2 regions of the Neobacillus sp. DFD-2R genome follow, and region 1 is predicted to be linked to the other one. Evidence: a T-box and tRNA genes for the amino acid it is inferred to sense, from the RefSeq annotation. Region 1 holds a T-box; the other holds one or more tRNA genes.
What was found. The T-box of region 1 lies ahead of tyrS (tyrosine--tRNA ligase). A T-box ahead of a tRNA ligase gene usually reads a tRNA of that ligase, here a tRNA-Tyr.

Region 1 (7,688 bases):
GTCAAATGTGATTATTGGCGGACGTTTTAGCCCTGAAACCTGGTATAAAATGATTGAAGATTTTGGTGTAACCGTTTGGTATAGTGCTCCAACTGCTTTTCGTATGTTAATGGGTGCAGGTGACGAAATCGTCAAGAAGTTTGATTTAAGCAGCCTCCGCCATATTTTAAGTGTAGGCGAACCATTAAACCCTGAAGTTGTAAAATGGGGAGTTAAAGTATTTAACCATCGTATTCATGATACATGGTGGATGACCGAAACGGGTGCACAGCTTATCTGCAACTATCCATGTATGACATTAAAGCCTGGCTCAATGGGTAAACCTATTCCGGGCGTTATCGCTGCAATTGTAGATGATCATGGTAATGAACTTCCTCCATATCGGATGGGGAACCTTGCTATTAAAAAAGGTTGGCCGTCAATGATGCATACCATTTGGAATAACCTTGAGAAATATGAGTCTTATTTTATGCCTAGCGGCTGGTATTTTTCAGGAGATTCAGCCTACATGGATGAAGATGGCTATTTCTGGTTCCAAGGCCGAATTGATGATGTGATTATGACTTCGGGTGAACGGGTTGGCCCGTTTGAAGTTGAGAGCAAGCTTGTAGAGCATCCGGCTGTTGCTGAAGCAGGTGTAATCGGTAAGCCTGACCCTGTTCGTGGAGAAATTATTAAAGCCTTTATAGCACTCCGGGATGGTTATGAACCGTCAGATGAATTAAAAGAGGAAATTAGGCAGTTTGTGAAACACGGCCTTGCTGCACATGCAGCACCAAGGGAAATTGATTTCCGCGATAAGCTTCCAAAAACAAGAAGCGGTAAAATTATGCGACGTGTCTTGAAAGCCTGGGAACTCAATTTACCTGCCGGTGATCTTTCAACAATGGAAGACTAGACCAATAATAAAAAGCCCGCACCAATTATTATCTGGTGCGGGTTTTTTATAATCGACAGCGAAACTGTCCTTCAACAAGAAAACCCGCACCTATTTTTCCGGTGCAGGTTTTTCTATGAATATCTCCTTCGGAGTTGGTAAACTTCCAATAACAACTTCGTTGGAAGGTGCTGATTCATGACCGGCTATATCCACAGCTGTAACATAATAAGTACCCTCTGATGCCGTATATGAAAGGCTGGAACCGCTTTTTATACTTGCTACCCTTGTCGGGAAAACATTATGCTGATAAACACGATAACCAATCACATCATTATCGGCAGAAGTTGACCAGGTTAATATGTTTCCTGAAACAGCTAACATAACGCTATCAGGAGTTTTCCCGTTATCTACCATCTTCGCATTAGAAACGAGTATATTAGCCCAGCGATCTTTCTGTGGAATGAGCTGACTTGTATTTCTGAAATTCTTTCCGACCATTTGAGTAATAAAATCCGGATTTAAAATCATGCCCTTTTGGGCAAAGTCACCCGGTGTCGAATCCAAGGCCAAGTATTTCTTACCATTAATTTGAACGAAATTTCCTTGGATTAAGCTATCATCTTGTTTTGTCGGAACATTATTTACGTTAAAGTAATCTCTCTCAAGCAATCCTGCATTAGAGCAGGCGGCTGAAGGCAGTAAACCGGAAACAGCACAAATTGTACGATTTACAATCCCGCCCGGCATTTGAAATGATTCTTTTGGACTGATTAAATCAGGCTTTATCGCATAAGCAGTATTGATTAAATCAACCCATAAATTATTTGTTCTTTGGCTATATGACAATGATCCGGAGGATTGTAATGATTTCGGAGTATCATATCCTGTCCAAATCCCAAATGTAACATTCGGGTTTGTCGCAACGAACCAGGAATCATAATAATTTACCCCTGTTCCGGTTTTTCCTGCCCAATCCGTTTTAAATTTCAGTCTTCTGTTAATTCCCGAAGCTGTCCCCATTTTTACAACATCACGCATCATATCAAGTGTCAGGTATGCCGTTTGTGGTTTAAATACATCAACAGGTTTTACTTCATGGCGGTAAATGGTTTTGCCTTTTTTATCAACAATTTTATCAATTAAATAAGCGTCAATAAATTTTCCGCCATTAGCAAAAGTGGTGAAGGCATTCGTATTTTCTTCAATCGTTACCCCATTCTTCATGGATCCAATCGCTGTTGCCAGGTTTGTATAATCATCACTTCGAAGAGAGGAAAAGCCCATCTTTTCAAGATATTTAGCAGGCCGCTGATTGACAATCTCACTATAAAGCTTTACCGCTGGTACATTGTAGGACTTCGCTAGTGCATATCTTGCTGAAACCAAACCGCTGTACCTGAGGTCATAGTTATGTGGCCAAGGACTGCTGCTGGCCGGATTGAGGCTTAATGCCACGTCAGGTAACGGTGTCCCGGGTGAAGCTATTCCTAAATCAATTGCAGGACCATAAACAAGAAGAGGCTTCATTGTTGAACCATTTTGCCTGATTGCACTTGTAGCATGATTCAGCTGTTGTTTGTTGTAATCTCTTCCGCCAACAAAGCTGATAATAGCACCTGTCTTATTTTCAATGAGCTCTGCTCCGACTTCCACCGGCTCCATTACTGTTTTCTTTTCACCTGTTTCGGGGTCTACTTTTTCCTGAGGTTTATCAGGGCCATAAGAAGGGTAATGATCCTTTACTATCTGCATTGCATCATAGATATCTTTGTTAATGGTCGTATGGATTTTATATCCATTTTGATGCAAATCATGGTTAGCTAATAATTGGTATTTATAATGAAGATTATCATCGTTTTTTAAATCTTTCTCACTGTATCCATCTTTTTTTGCTAACACCGCGGCAAGCACATCAATCGAACGCTTTTCAATTTCCAGCGTAAGCCATGGGTATTTTTCGATTGGATTAACAGTCGGTTCTGTAAAATCTTTGGTAATATCATAAGCTGATGCTTCTGCATACTGCTTTTGGTTTATGTATCCGCCATCATACATTCTTTTTAAGACTGTTTTCATTCGGGTAAGACCCGGTTTAAGGTTGTCTTTCAATTTTCCTTCTTTTGTAAAAGGTGTATACCCAAAAGGACTTTGAGGTAAGCCGGCAATAAATGCTGCTTGAGGAAGGGTTAAATCTTTGGCATTTTTTCCGAAGATTCCTTTTGCTGCCGCTTGAACCCCGGCAATGTTTCGTCCTGAAGCATTTCTTCCAAAGGTTGAAACGTTTAAGTATGCTTCAAGTATTTCTTTTTTTGTGAAGAATTTCTCTAAGCGAAGGGCAAGTAATATTTCATTTGCTTTTCGTTGGAATGAAACTTCATTTGTTAAAATTTGATTTTTAATTAATTGCTGGGTTAAAGTACTACCGCCTGATTGGACAGAGGAGTTTGTGACTTCCTGAAAAAGAGCACGAAAAACAGCTTTAGGGACAACGCCCTTGTGCTGATAAAAGTATTCGTCCTCGGTAGCCACAATTGCTTTGACTAAGTAATCTGATACTTGATCTATCTTGACTTCCTCCCGTTCCAGATCAGACCGAAGTTTTCCAAGATAAACATTATCAGAAAAATAGAGATCAGAAGTTTCGTTATAATCATAGATATCTTTTTTCATACTACTGTATGAACGGACGGGCTCGTCCTTAACAAGTGAGGCGAAATAGCCTGCACCGACACCTGTTGCAAAAGCTCCTCCAAGTACGATTACTGTTAAAAATAAAAGAACTAAGTTCCAAACTACTTGGTAGGTAATTCGTGCTTTTTTTACTGTTTTTTTATGGGTAATCAAGTCTATTGCCGGTTTTATTTTTTCAGTCCATACCTGCAGCTTTTCTTTCATAGCATCACCTCTTATAAAATCACATACATTATAGCATATAGCCTTCTAAAAAATGACAAGCTTCTACATTTTTCTGATATATCCGATTCAGGTTTGACAGTTGTAAGATATTATGGTAAAAATAAATTTAATTTCAATAGTAAGCTGTGAAGGGAATCCAGTAGTTCTTCTATCCCTGTTCGTAGAGAGTCAGCGTTTGGTGGAAGCTGACACATATAGAAGAATGAATTACATCCTAGAGCTTTCGCCGTGAAAATAGTAGTAGCGGAGAACGGTCGAAACCGTTAACTTTTTGAGTTGGAGGAAATTTTCCTCAAGCCGGGTGGTACCGCGAAATTTTCGTCCCTGCATATGTGCAGGGGCGTTTTTGTTTTTTATTAGACTTGGATTGAGAACAAATGGAGGGATTTAGCATGGAATTATTACAGGATTTAGCGTGGAGAGGCATTATTTATCAGCAGACGGATGAAGAAGGAATAAAAAATGCGTTAGGCAAGGAAAAAATTTCACTCTATTGCGGTGTTGACCCGACAGCTGACAGTATGCACATTGGGCACCTGCTGCCGTTTTTAACGCTTCGTCGCTTTCAGGAGCATGGCCACCGTCCTATCGTTTTAGTGGGAGGGGCAACGGGTCTAATTGGTGATCCAAGCGGAAAAAGTGAAGAACGTAAACTGTTAACCTTGGAAACCGTTCAAGATAATGTTGCAGGTATTAAAAAACAGTTAGAATCAATCTTTGAGTTTGATGGTGAAAATGGTGCAATTATGGTGAATAACTATGATTGGGCCGGTTCAATGGATATCGTTACCTTCTTACGGGATATCGGTAAGCATATTGGTGTTAATTACATGCTTGCGAAGGATACAATTGCATCCCGTCTTGAGACAGGTATCTCGTTTACAGAGTTTACTTATACAATTCTTCAGGCTTTGGATTTTCTACATTTATATGAAAACCAAAATTGCAGATTACAAATCGGCGGCAGTGACCAGTGGGGTAATATTACCTCCGGTTTGGAATTAATCCGTAAAATGCAGCCGGAAGGCTCCAAAGCCTTTGGCTTAACGATTCCTCTTGTTACGAAAGCAGATGGGACAAAATTCGGGAAATCGGAAAGCGGTGCAGTCTGGCTTGATCCGGAAAAAACAACTCCTTACGAATTTTATCAGTTCTGGATTAATACAGCGGATGCTGACGTCGTGAAATACTTAAAGTACTTTACTTTCTTATCACATGAGGAAATTGAGCAGTTAGAAGCTTCTGTTCAGGAAGAGCCGCATCTGCGTAAAGCACAAAAGGCATTAGCAGAAGAAATGACCCGCCTTATTCATGGCGACGCGTCACTAGAACAAGCAATAAAGATTTCCAATGCCTTATTTAGCGGCGATGTTAAAACCCTTTCTGCTGCGGAAATTAAACAAGGCTTTAAAGATGTTCCATCCTTTGAGGCAAGTGCGACAGAAGGCAACCTTGTTGATTTATTAGTGGCAGCAGGGATTTCTCCTTCAAAGCGTCAAGCCCGTGAAGATATCAGTAATGGTGCTATTACTATTAATGGGGAAAAGGTAACCGATACCTCTTACGTTCTCCAAGAAACGGATCGGATTGAAGGTCTGTTTACGATTATCAGAAGAGGTAAAAAGAAATACTCCTTGATTAAATATTAATATTTTATGACAATAACCCTTGGAAACTTCCAAGGGTTTATTATTTCAAAGAAAAAAATAACCCCTTGGAAGTTTCCAAGGGGTTAGGAACTGAAGGATTAACGAGAGTAGAACTCAACGATAAGAGCTTCGTTAATTTCTGCAGGAAGTTCAGAACGCTCTGGTAAGCGAGTGAAAGTACCTTCAAGTTTATCAGCATCGAATGATAAGAAATCAGGAACGAAGTTGTTTACTTCTACTGCTTCTTTAACAACATCAAGGTTACGTGATTTTTCACGAAGGCTGATTGTTTGACCGGCAGTTAAACGGTATGATGGGATATCAACGCGAGATCCATCAACTAAGATGTGACCGTGGTTAACTAACTGACGAGCAGCACGACGAGTACGTGCCAAACCTAAACGGTAAACTACGTTGTCAAGACGTGATTCAAGAAGAATCATGAAGTTTTCGCCGTGTTTACCTGAGAGTTTCCCGGCTTTATCAAAAAGATTACGGAATTGGCGCTCATTTACTCCGTACATGTGACGAAGTTTTTGTTTTTCTTGTAATTGTAATCCGTATTCAGAAAGCTTTTTGCGTTGGTTTGGACCATGTTGTCCAGGAGCGTAAGGACGCTTATCTAATTCTTTACCTGTGCCGCTTAGAGAAATTCCAAGACGACGAGAGATTTTCCAGCTTGAGCCAGTATAACGAGCCATGAATGACTCCTCCTTCGTGTTTTTATTTTTTTGGTAAAATAAAAACCGTTATGAAACGACAATGAAAGCCATTTTGTTTTCATGCACCTTCGCCCTAGCAGCAGAGAGTTACAAGATGCACCATCATAATAGAAATATGTCATTATGAGGAACAAAATGAGACTATTAAAGTGTTCACATAGGCTGCAATATTTTACACAAAAAATATTATATAATTTTAATTGCATTAAAGTCAAGATTATTTTAGAAATTGATTAAAAGTATAAATAAGAAAAGTTAAAAATTATTCAAAAAAAGTTTACAAAAATTGTCCGATATTCACTATAATTAGGATATGATGTATATTTTTGGAATTAGAAAAATAGGTGATGTTGGATGGATGCACTTAAAAAAGAGTTGTTTTTACAAAATGAGGAAAATAAATATAAGCAGTTATTTTTAGTTACTGAAGCCTTCCATTCGCTATTGGATAAGGATGCCCTGCTACGGGAAATAATCGTTTCTCTCGAGCAGTTATATCCATCTTTTTCTTATTATTTGCTCCTTTCTCAGGATAATTACATCGATAATGAATTACCGATTATAGACCTTGAATATGATAGTGAAAATATAACAGCAATGCAGTCCTACGTTTCAGGAAATATACAAATGGAATTTTCACTGGAAGAAAAGCGATCGATCCTTTATGCGCCATTTAAAGGGAAACAGGGAGTTTACGGAGTTTTACAGGTTATAGCTCCAAATACACTTGAATTTCCTAAAAATGAAATAGAATTTATTACTTTATTTGCAAATGCAGCCGGTGGAGCACTGGAAAATGCCCAGCTCTATCAGCAATCAAGGCGGGTTATTTCTGATTTGCAATTAATAAATGAGACTTCCCATCGTTTAAATTCTAATTTGCGTTTAGCTGAAACGATGACGTATATGAGTGAACAAATCAAACATTCTTTTGATTCACAGGAAGTTGGTTTCTTCCTGTTCTCCCATGATCAAATAAAAGCAAATGTATTACCTGGTTCAACCCCATTCTTTTCAACGAAACAAGCTCGAATATATATTGATTTTATAAAAGATAAAATTCATCAAGAAAAAGATTCTTTGTTTATTGGAGATTTAAATCTTCCAAAAATGACTGATAGTACATACTTTCGTTCTGTAATGGCTATTCCGATGTTTGAAAGTGAAAATCTGAAAGGGTTTTCAATCGTCATGCATCAGGAACCTTATTTTTTTTCATTTGATACCTTTAAGCTCTTACAATCGTTAATACATCATTCCTCACTGGCACTCACCAATTCTATGCTTCGAGAAGAATTAGAGCAGATGATCATAACTGACCATTTAACAAAGCTGCATTCCCGTAATTATTTGGATGAAAAAATCAAATGGTCGATGAAACATGATGAGGAAGGTACATTTATCATTATAGATATTGATAATTTTAAAGACATTAATGATACTTATGGACATCAGGTAGGCGACGAGGTACTAATTCAAGTGGCAAACCTAATAAAAGGGAATATACGTGGAAATGATGTA
Region 2 (7,688 bases), 880 kb from region 1:
GAATTATTTTCACGGCAAACTATGACGGTTTTGTCCATAATTATGCGCTTTATCGGAATGGGGAAACAGGACTTTTTGAAGTTATTCCTTGGGATTACGATGCAACATGGGGAAGGGATGTAAACGGAAAAATCATGGAAGCTGACTATGTACCGATTGAAGGATTTAATACCTTGACAGCACGGCTATTAGATGTAGCAAATTTTCGCAAGCAATACCGAAATCTGCTTGAAGAAATCATGAATCAGCAATTTACAGTAGAGTATTTGGCTCCGAAAGTGGAAGGGCTACTCCAATCTATTCGACCATATGTGCTTCAGGATCCTTATAAAAAGGAACAAATCGAAGACTTTGATAAAGAGTTCGAGGTTATTTTGAAATTTATCGAAGAGAGAAGGGTCTATTTGAAGAAGAAAATGAACAAATTAGAGTAGATTAGTACAAAACAAGAAACCCTTCAAAAATTCCCTAATGTAGATAAGGAATTATGATAAAACAAAGTCTCCTTCAATATGGGGGCTTATTTTTATGGATGTTAGCGTGAATAGTTAATAGTTTTTAAGTGTAGATTGATGTTTTTGCTTATCAAAGTAGTCTTCACCTAAATCTACATACATTTCTTTACGGGTCAAAAGATAATAAGAGATGCGTAATATTGCGTGAGCGACTACAATTCCTGCACGTTTTTTGCCTTTTCGTGGTGCTGTACGCCTATACAGTGCTCCGAGATAGTTTTTAGATCCTCTAACAGAATGAGCTGCTTCCGTTAAAGCTGACCTTAAATATTTGTTTCCTTTTTTGGTTTTAGCCGATTTCCTTTTTCCTGCACTTTCGTTATGTCCAGGAACTAATCCAGCCCAGGAACACATATGAGGAGCACTTGGGAATTGCTTTTTAACATTTGTACCTATCTCTGATAACATTTGTTCAGCCATTTTCTTAGATATACCTGGAATTGAGTCTAACCGATCTATATCTTCTTGATAAGCACTGACTCTTTGAGATACTTCTTGATCCAACATATCAATTTGTTCAGTAAGAAAATCAATGTGATTTAAAATGGTTTTTAACATTAACCGTTGATGTGAATTGATATAACCTTTAAGTGCTAGTTCCAGTTCATCTTTCTTCTTTTTCATTGTGCGTCGAGCAAAGTTTGCCAATTTTTCAGGATCTTCTTCTCCTTCGGCAATAGCGTTGAGCATGTCCCGTGCAGAAACGCCCAAAACGTCTGAAACCACAGAGCCTAACTTAATGTTTGCACCCTCTAACACTTTTTGAATTCGATTATTGTTGTCTAGCTCGTTCTTCAATGATACTCCGACGATATCGAACTAGTTCACGCAGTTCTCGTTGATTTCGATCTGGAATATAACTAGCTTTTAAGAGTCCGTGACGTAGAAGTTTAGCAATCCATTCAGCATCCTTAACATCGGTTTTGCGTCCAGGAACAGCTTTCATGTGTTGAGCATTCACCACTAAAAACTCAATGTCTTCAGCCTCTAGTAAATTAACGATTGGCTTCCAATATACACTCGTACTTTCCATGGCAACATGGGTACAATTGTGCTGTTTAATCCAATCAACCAACTGTAATAAAAATACAGTTTTAGTAGAAAACGTTTGAATCTCCTTTCCTTCTGGTGTCATAATGCAGGCAGTAATATTGTCCTTATGGACATCCATACCGCATGCTCTTTCAATGACTACTTCCATTGAAAACATCCTTTCTACGGCAATGAATATAAATTAGAGGCTGGTGCAGCAACCAGAATAGGATTAATCTACCATGTGTGCTTCCCGTAAGGGAGCGACAGTCAGTGGTGCACCGTGGTCGTTGGAGTCAGACTAACGGATGGGCTCTCACGCACCATAGTTAAGCGACCTTCCTCTCCCAGCCGTAGAATCAGTATTGACCCAAATTGGACGATTCCACTTAAACATCATCACCCATAATGATTGTCACTCCAAGTCGACCAGTTTCATTGCAATTAAATGGACAATCTAAGTTTCTTTTGTTACTAAAATATTGTTTAATTCCTCCAGAGCCTGATTGAAATACAGGTGGTACCTCTGGCCCAAGGATAGTAATACCTGAGTTATAAGTAAGGGTTCCTTCCGCATATGTAACTAGGTTATTTTTAATCATACTATTTGTTGTTATAGCAATATCTACAGTAATAACATTTTGATGTGGTTGTAGGGCTGCCCATAGAAAAAGCTCGCCAAGTACATTACCAGACATAATTATTATCCTTCATAATGTTTATAATCCCTCACTGATTTAATATTTCTTCGATTTATAATTTTCCCGTTTTGATACGGTTACCCCTTTTGGGTTAGAAATATTCTGTTATTAATAAAATTATCAGGAGAAGTGGTTAAATGTTAAATCGTCAGAATACTTACCCTCAAAATCCATGGGACGAATATTTTTTACCTGGGGATAAAGTAACTGTCTTTTTTCCTGGATATCGAGTCGTACTTCCGCAGTGTCCGAAGTGATTCTTCTTAAATATGTCCCCCAAAACACTCCTTTTACATCATTCCACCATTAAAGCCACCGTTTAAAAACGGTGGCTTTAACTTTAATCTGTTTAATTTAAAATAAGATTGTTGGCTATCTTATTGTTTTTCAACAAATGTTTTTGTACATCCGGTAAACTACTCTGTTCAACACATAAGGAACATAAGCATAAAAAAGAGACGAGAGGAAAGCCCGCCTGCAGGGGTATAAAATTATTTTCAAAGATAGAACTAAAATCGTGCCAAATTTAAATTATCTTATATTTTGTATTAGAGAGTCGCAGGTTCGAATCCTGTCTTCCCGACCAGTCGAGAATTGATATTAACAACATGGGGCCTTAGCTCAGCTGGGAGAGCGCCTGCTTTGCACGCAGGAGGTCAGCGGTTCGATCCCGCTAGGCTCCATTATTTAATTTTTATTAAAATGGCGGTTCCGTCATGCGTTCAGCTAGCCCAGTTATGGCAGCATAGCCAAGTGGTAAGGCAGAGGTCTGCAAAACCTTTATCCCTGGTTCAAATCCGGGTGTTGCCTCCAAAAATGCGGGTGTAGTTTAGTGGTAAAACCTCAGCCTTCCAAACTGATGTTGTGAGTTCGATTCTCATCACCGGCTCCAATATGGGCCTATAGCTCAGCTGGTTAGAGCACACCTGATAAGCGTGAGGTCGATGGTTCGAGTCCATTTAGGCCCACCATAATAATATATTTTTGTTCCGCAGTAGCTCAGTGGTAGAGCAATCGGCTGTTAACCGATCGGTCGTAGGTTCGAATCCTACCTGCGGAGCCATTTTTTTATGGAGAAGTACTCAAGAGGCTGAAGAGGCGCCCCTGCTAAGGGTGTAGGTCGGGTAACCGGCGCGAGGGTTCAAATCCCTCCTTCTCCGCCATTCATATAATGCGCCTTTAGCTCAGCTGGATAGAGCATACGCCTTCTAAGCGTACGGTCAGAGGTTCGAATCCTCTAAGGCGCGTAAATGTAAAAAACGATAGGATATGTACATTACTTTCATTGTCAATACCTAGGTGATGGAAAATGGCATTCAAATTTTAATAACTATAATCTTCCTTTTTAAAATTATTTGATTATTCATTATTTTTGGTAATCAGGTTAGATAACGAAAAATAAGCCCACTCGTTAATTTAAGACATTTTTTGGAAGGAAAAACCCGAATTTTCTTACGCTAAGGGCTGTTTTGACCAATAACGAACGTTTTTGGTGATTATCGTAGAGCAGTTTCCTATTGGTTCTTTGGCTAATTTTCTTATATCCAAAAGTCGAACCAAAAACAATTCCCCAAAACATCGCCCTTTCAAAGTTTTTGGGCGTACCAATTTACATTATTTGTCTCAGCGTATAAAATCCGCGAAATGCCGTCAGGACCCCCTTACTAATCATACCCCCTTTTTTAGAGTAATAGTATGTCCAAGCTTTAGAGATTAATTGCGATGTTTAGAGTTTTTTGCACCAGAACCCATTTTTTTCTCCTGTTTTTATATTCGGTTTTCTTTTATACTAGAATGAGCTTAACAATGAGGTAAACTGTATGGAACATATTAAAAACTTGCTCTTACAAGTAATGATTATTTTGATCCCTGTCTTTTTTTATTCTATGTATTTAACCAATCGTCATCAATTCATCGAAACGAAACGTCAAAAGTTAATTTTCAGTTTCTTGGCAACGATTACGTTAGTATTATGCATGTCCTTCCCGATCTATTCGGATGTAAACGAACGAAATGACCTACGGTTTGTAGCTCTTATGATAGGTATATTTTATGGAGGTGGATACGCAACAGGTATTGTTCTCACAATCATCTTATTGTTGTATCGTTGGTATTTCGGGGGGGCAGGTTTTTATTCAACGGAATACGAAGTCCTTTTCTTCTTACCCATGTTTTTTTTAGCATATCCACGTTTCATCCAACAGGATCGAGCAGGTCGAATGAAACTGACTTGGATGATAACATCGGGGATGTCCTTGATCTACATCCTCGTGGATTTTCAAGAGATGGATTTTTTTAACCACACACTTCAGGAAATATTAGCGATATGTGTTGCCACCATCGTAACCGTCTCTTTGATTGAAACCTTAAGGGAAAATGCCCAGTTACACATGGAAGCTCAACAGGCGGAAAAATATAAGATACTCGGAGAATTGGCCAGTTCCTTTGCTCATGAAGTTCGAAATCCCATGCAGACCAATCGAGGATTTCTCCAGTTACTTCTACAATCGCCAATTTCAGAGACGTATAAAAGGTATGTTCAAATTTGTATAGAAGAAGTGGATCGAACGAATGATGTCATTACCGAATATCTTTCGCTTGCCAAGCCAGAAGCGGATACGAAAGAGTCCGTCGATGTTTGCCAAAAAATACAAACAGTCGTCAAGATTCTCTACGTCTATGCTTTAGAACGAAAAGTAAGCATAGACGTCCGACTTCCGGAGCAAGAGTGTGCGATATTGGGTCATCACCAAAAAATGAAACAAGCCTTCCTCAATATCATCAAAAATGGCATCGAAGCGATGCCTCAAGGTGGTGCAGTTTCCATTTGCGTGAAACAGGAGTCACAGCATGTGATGATCCAAATCCAAGATGAGGGAGTGGGGATGAATGAAGACGAAGTGAAACGTCTTGGACAACCATTTTATTCCCTGAAAGAAAAAGGAACCGGCATAGGACTCATGGTGAGCTATCGCATTATCGACTCGCTTCAGGGAAAAATCACCGTCCAAAGCCAAAAAGGAAAAGGAACCACGTTTACCATTCGGTTCCCTCTCCATAAATTGTAAAAATATCATCGCCATTAACTGACAAACATGAGCGTTAGCTAAAAATAAAAGTATATGAACCGACAGGTTCCGCTGCAAAGATAAAATAAAAGAGAATAAAACGCATATATTCCTAGCGAATCGTATCTTATGCTGCAAGCCCAAACAATTGATGAATGAAATTTTTCTGATTTTGGATAGACTGATCCCGTAAATCAATCTGTTCTTTTTTAATCATATGCATGGCTTCTACTCCCAAAAGAATGGATATAGCTGTATCAAAAGACTTGAACCCTAACATAGGAAGGACTCTTCTCTTAATGAACCGATGATCCTGTTCCAAGATGTTGTTAAGATATTTCACTTGCCTTATTTGGATGCCTTCTGGCATCTTTTTTTCTTCTTTTAACTCCTCAACTGCTACTGGATAAGCTGGATTCTTATCTACAGTAATGACACGAGGAGTGGATACATGCGAAAAAGCTAAGGTTTTAAAAAAGCGCTTGGTCGATTTGGTATTTCTATTTTTACTTAACTAAAAATCAATGGTTTTCCCTTCTGAATCGACTGCACGATCCAAATACATCCATTGTCCTTTTACTTTTATGTATGTTTCATCTACTCTCCACGAGTCATTGGTCTGCTTGAGATGACGCCGGATTCTCTTATCCAACTCAGGGCCATATTGATGGACCCAACGCATAATCGTTGTGTGAGCTATCGACAGGCCTCGCTCTTCCATCATTTCCACCAAATCACGAAAACTTAGGTTGTACCGTAGGTACCATCTCACTGTAAGAAGGATGATTTCAGGCTGATAATGTTTCCATTTGAACAAATTTTGGTTTTCCATACTGAATGTGCCCCTTTTTTAAGAGTAGTAGTATCAGTATGGAGATTAATTGCAAAATGTTCGAGGATTTTGCACCAGAACCGGATAGAGCAACAGCCTTCTAAGTTGTCGGTCAGAGGTTCGAATCCTCTAAGGCGCGTAAAAACATTTATAAGGTATGAGGTATGTAAAAACGGTTGGATAATGTGAACTTATCCAACCGTTTTTATTTATTAATCGAGCAAAAATGAATGGAATCCCTTCTATTCATTTTCAATTCCAGGTGCTAGGACCGTCGATTACCAAACAATCACAAATCTCCTACTATAGTAAATGTAAAATATGGTAAGTTAAAATCAATAGTAATTATCACAAATGTTTGTGACTAGGTTCCCACCATACTATTATGGATGGTAGAGGAAGAAAGGCAGCGGATTAGAAAGCTCCCTGAGGGGCTGGAGGTTGGTAAAAATCAGGGGAAGTGTCAGGGGACCAAGCTCAGTCGACAATTTTTTTCTCGTTTTGAAGAAAAAATCTATTATTAATAAGGAAAGTGGTAATTTTAATCAAACGTTTGATTAAGAAGAGAAAAGAGGAGAAAGTGTCGAAGAAAGTAAGATTACCATGGTTTAATACTTTTTTTAAATAATTAAGTAAAAAGTCAAAAAACGGTCGACAAGTTTTTACTGGTTTTGAAGAAAAAATCTATTATTAATAGGGAAAGTGGTATTTTAATCAAACATTTGATTAAGAAGAGAAAAGAGGAAAAAGTGTCGAAGAAAGCAAGATTACTATGGTTTAATACTCATTTTAAAAAATTAACGAAATAGTCCAAAATAACAATCGACAATTTTTTAACTGATTTTAAAATAAAAAACCATTATCAATAGGAATAGTAGCAAATCTAATCAAACGTTTGATTAAGAAGAGAAAAGATGAAAAAGGTCGAAGAGTGTAAAATTACCTTGTTTTTATACTCATCTTCAAAAAATTCACAGAACTATGTGACAATTGGCACTTTAGATGTTATTTTGCACCTGTTTTAGTCGCTATTTTGCATGATAAATAATAAAAAAGCTTCTTAAAATGATACCTGAAAAGTTAAAATAAAGTTCTTCAATTTAAAATATAGTGATTAGATGGTCACCGAACGCTGCTACATTATGATCGTGGAAAAATATCTGTTTATACGAGGCATTTGAATAATGTCACTTCAAAATATCCGGAACTTCAACATATTAAGCTACCAGTTGATACATGTATTTTAGATGGGGAACTTATTTGTTTTGACCAAGAGTCTGATCCACCTAAACCTTGTTTTGATAGCTTAACAACTCGATTTCAGACGTCAAAAGAAGAAAAAATTAAGATCCTCACGAATAAATTACCTGTTTCCTTTTCTGCATTTGATATCATTTTTTTAAATGGTAGCAGTCTTATGGGCGAATCATTACAATCTCGATTAAAAAAACTTCAATCTCTTATTACAAATGACTCATACATATCACTATGTCCTACTTTTACTGATGGCCAGTCTCTTTTTGAAAACGTCGTAGAGTTA

Region 2: it has a tRNA-Tyr gene. The T-box ahead of tyrS (tyrosine--tRNA ligase) is inferred to sense a tRNA for this amino acid. The anticodon was not compared.

The regions. Positions count from the first base shown of each region.
Region 1 covers NZ_CM173228.1:1,267,391-1,275,078, forward strand. The annotation lists gene acsA (acetate--CoA ligase) at 1-898, shown strand, start outside; gene AC3ANV_RS06110 (transglycosylase domain-containing protein) at 989-3,775, opposite strand; T-box leader at 3,913-4,125, shown strand; gene tyrS (tyrosine--tRNA ligase) at 4,189-5,445, shown strand; gene rpsD (30S ribosomal protein S4) at 5,544-6,146, opposite strand; gene AC3ANV_RS06125 (sensor domain-containing diguanylate cyclase) at 6,522-7,688, shown strand, end outside.
Region 2 covers NZ_CM173228.1:2,149,750-2,157,437, forward strand. The annotation lists gene AC3ANV_RS10800 (CotH kinase family protein) at 1-434, shown strand, start outside; partial or broken gene AC3ANV_RS10805 (IS110 family RNA-guided transposase) at 549-1,716, opposite strand; gene AC3ANV_RS10810 (hypothetical protein) at 1,937-2,245, opposite strand; tRNA gene AC3ANV_RS10815 (tRNA-Ala) at 2,859-2,931, shown strand; tRNA gene AC3ANV_RS10820 (tRNA-Cys) at 2,988-3,061, shown strand; tRNA gene AC3ANV_RS10825 (tRNA-Gly) at 3,067-3,140, shown strand; tRNA gene AC3ANV_RS10830 (tRNA-Tyr) at 3,145-3,219, shown strand; tRNA gene AC3ANV_RS10835 (tRNA-Asn) at 3,237-3,311, shown strand; tRNA gene AC3ANV_RS10840 (tRNA-Ser) at 3,321-3,411, shown strand; tRNA gene AC3ANV_RS10845 (tRNA-Arg) at 3,422-3,495, shown strand; gene AC3ANV_RS10850 (ATP-binding protein) at 4,069-5,316, shown strand; partial or broken gene AC3ANV_RS10855 (IS6 family transposase) at 5,444-6,148, opposite strand; gene AC3ANV_RS10860 (ATP-dependent DNA ligase) at 7,305-7,688, shown strand, end outside.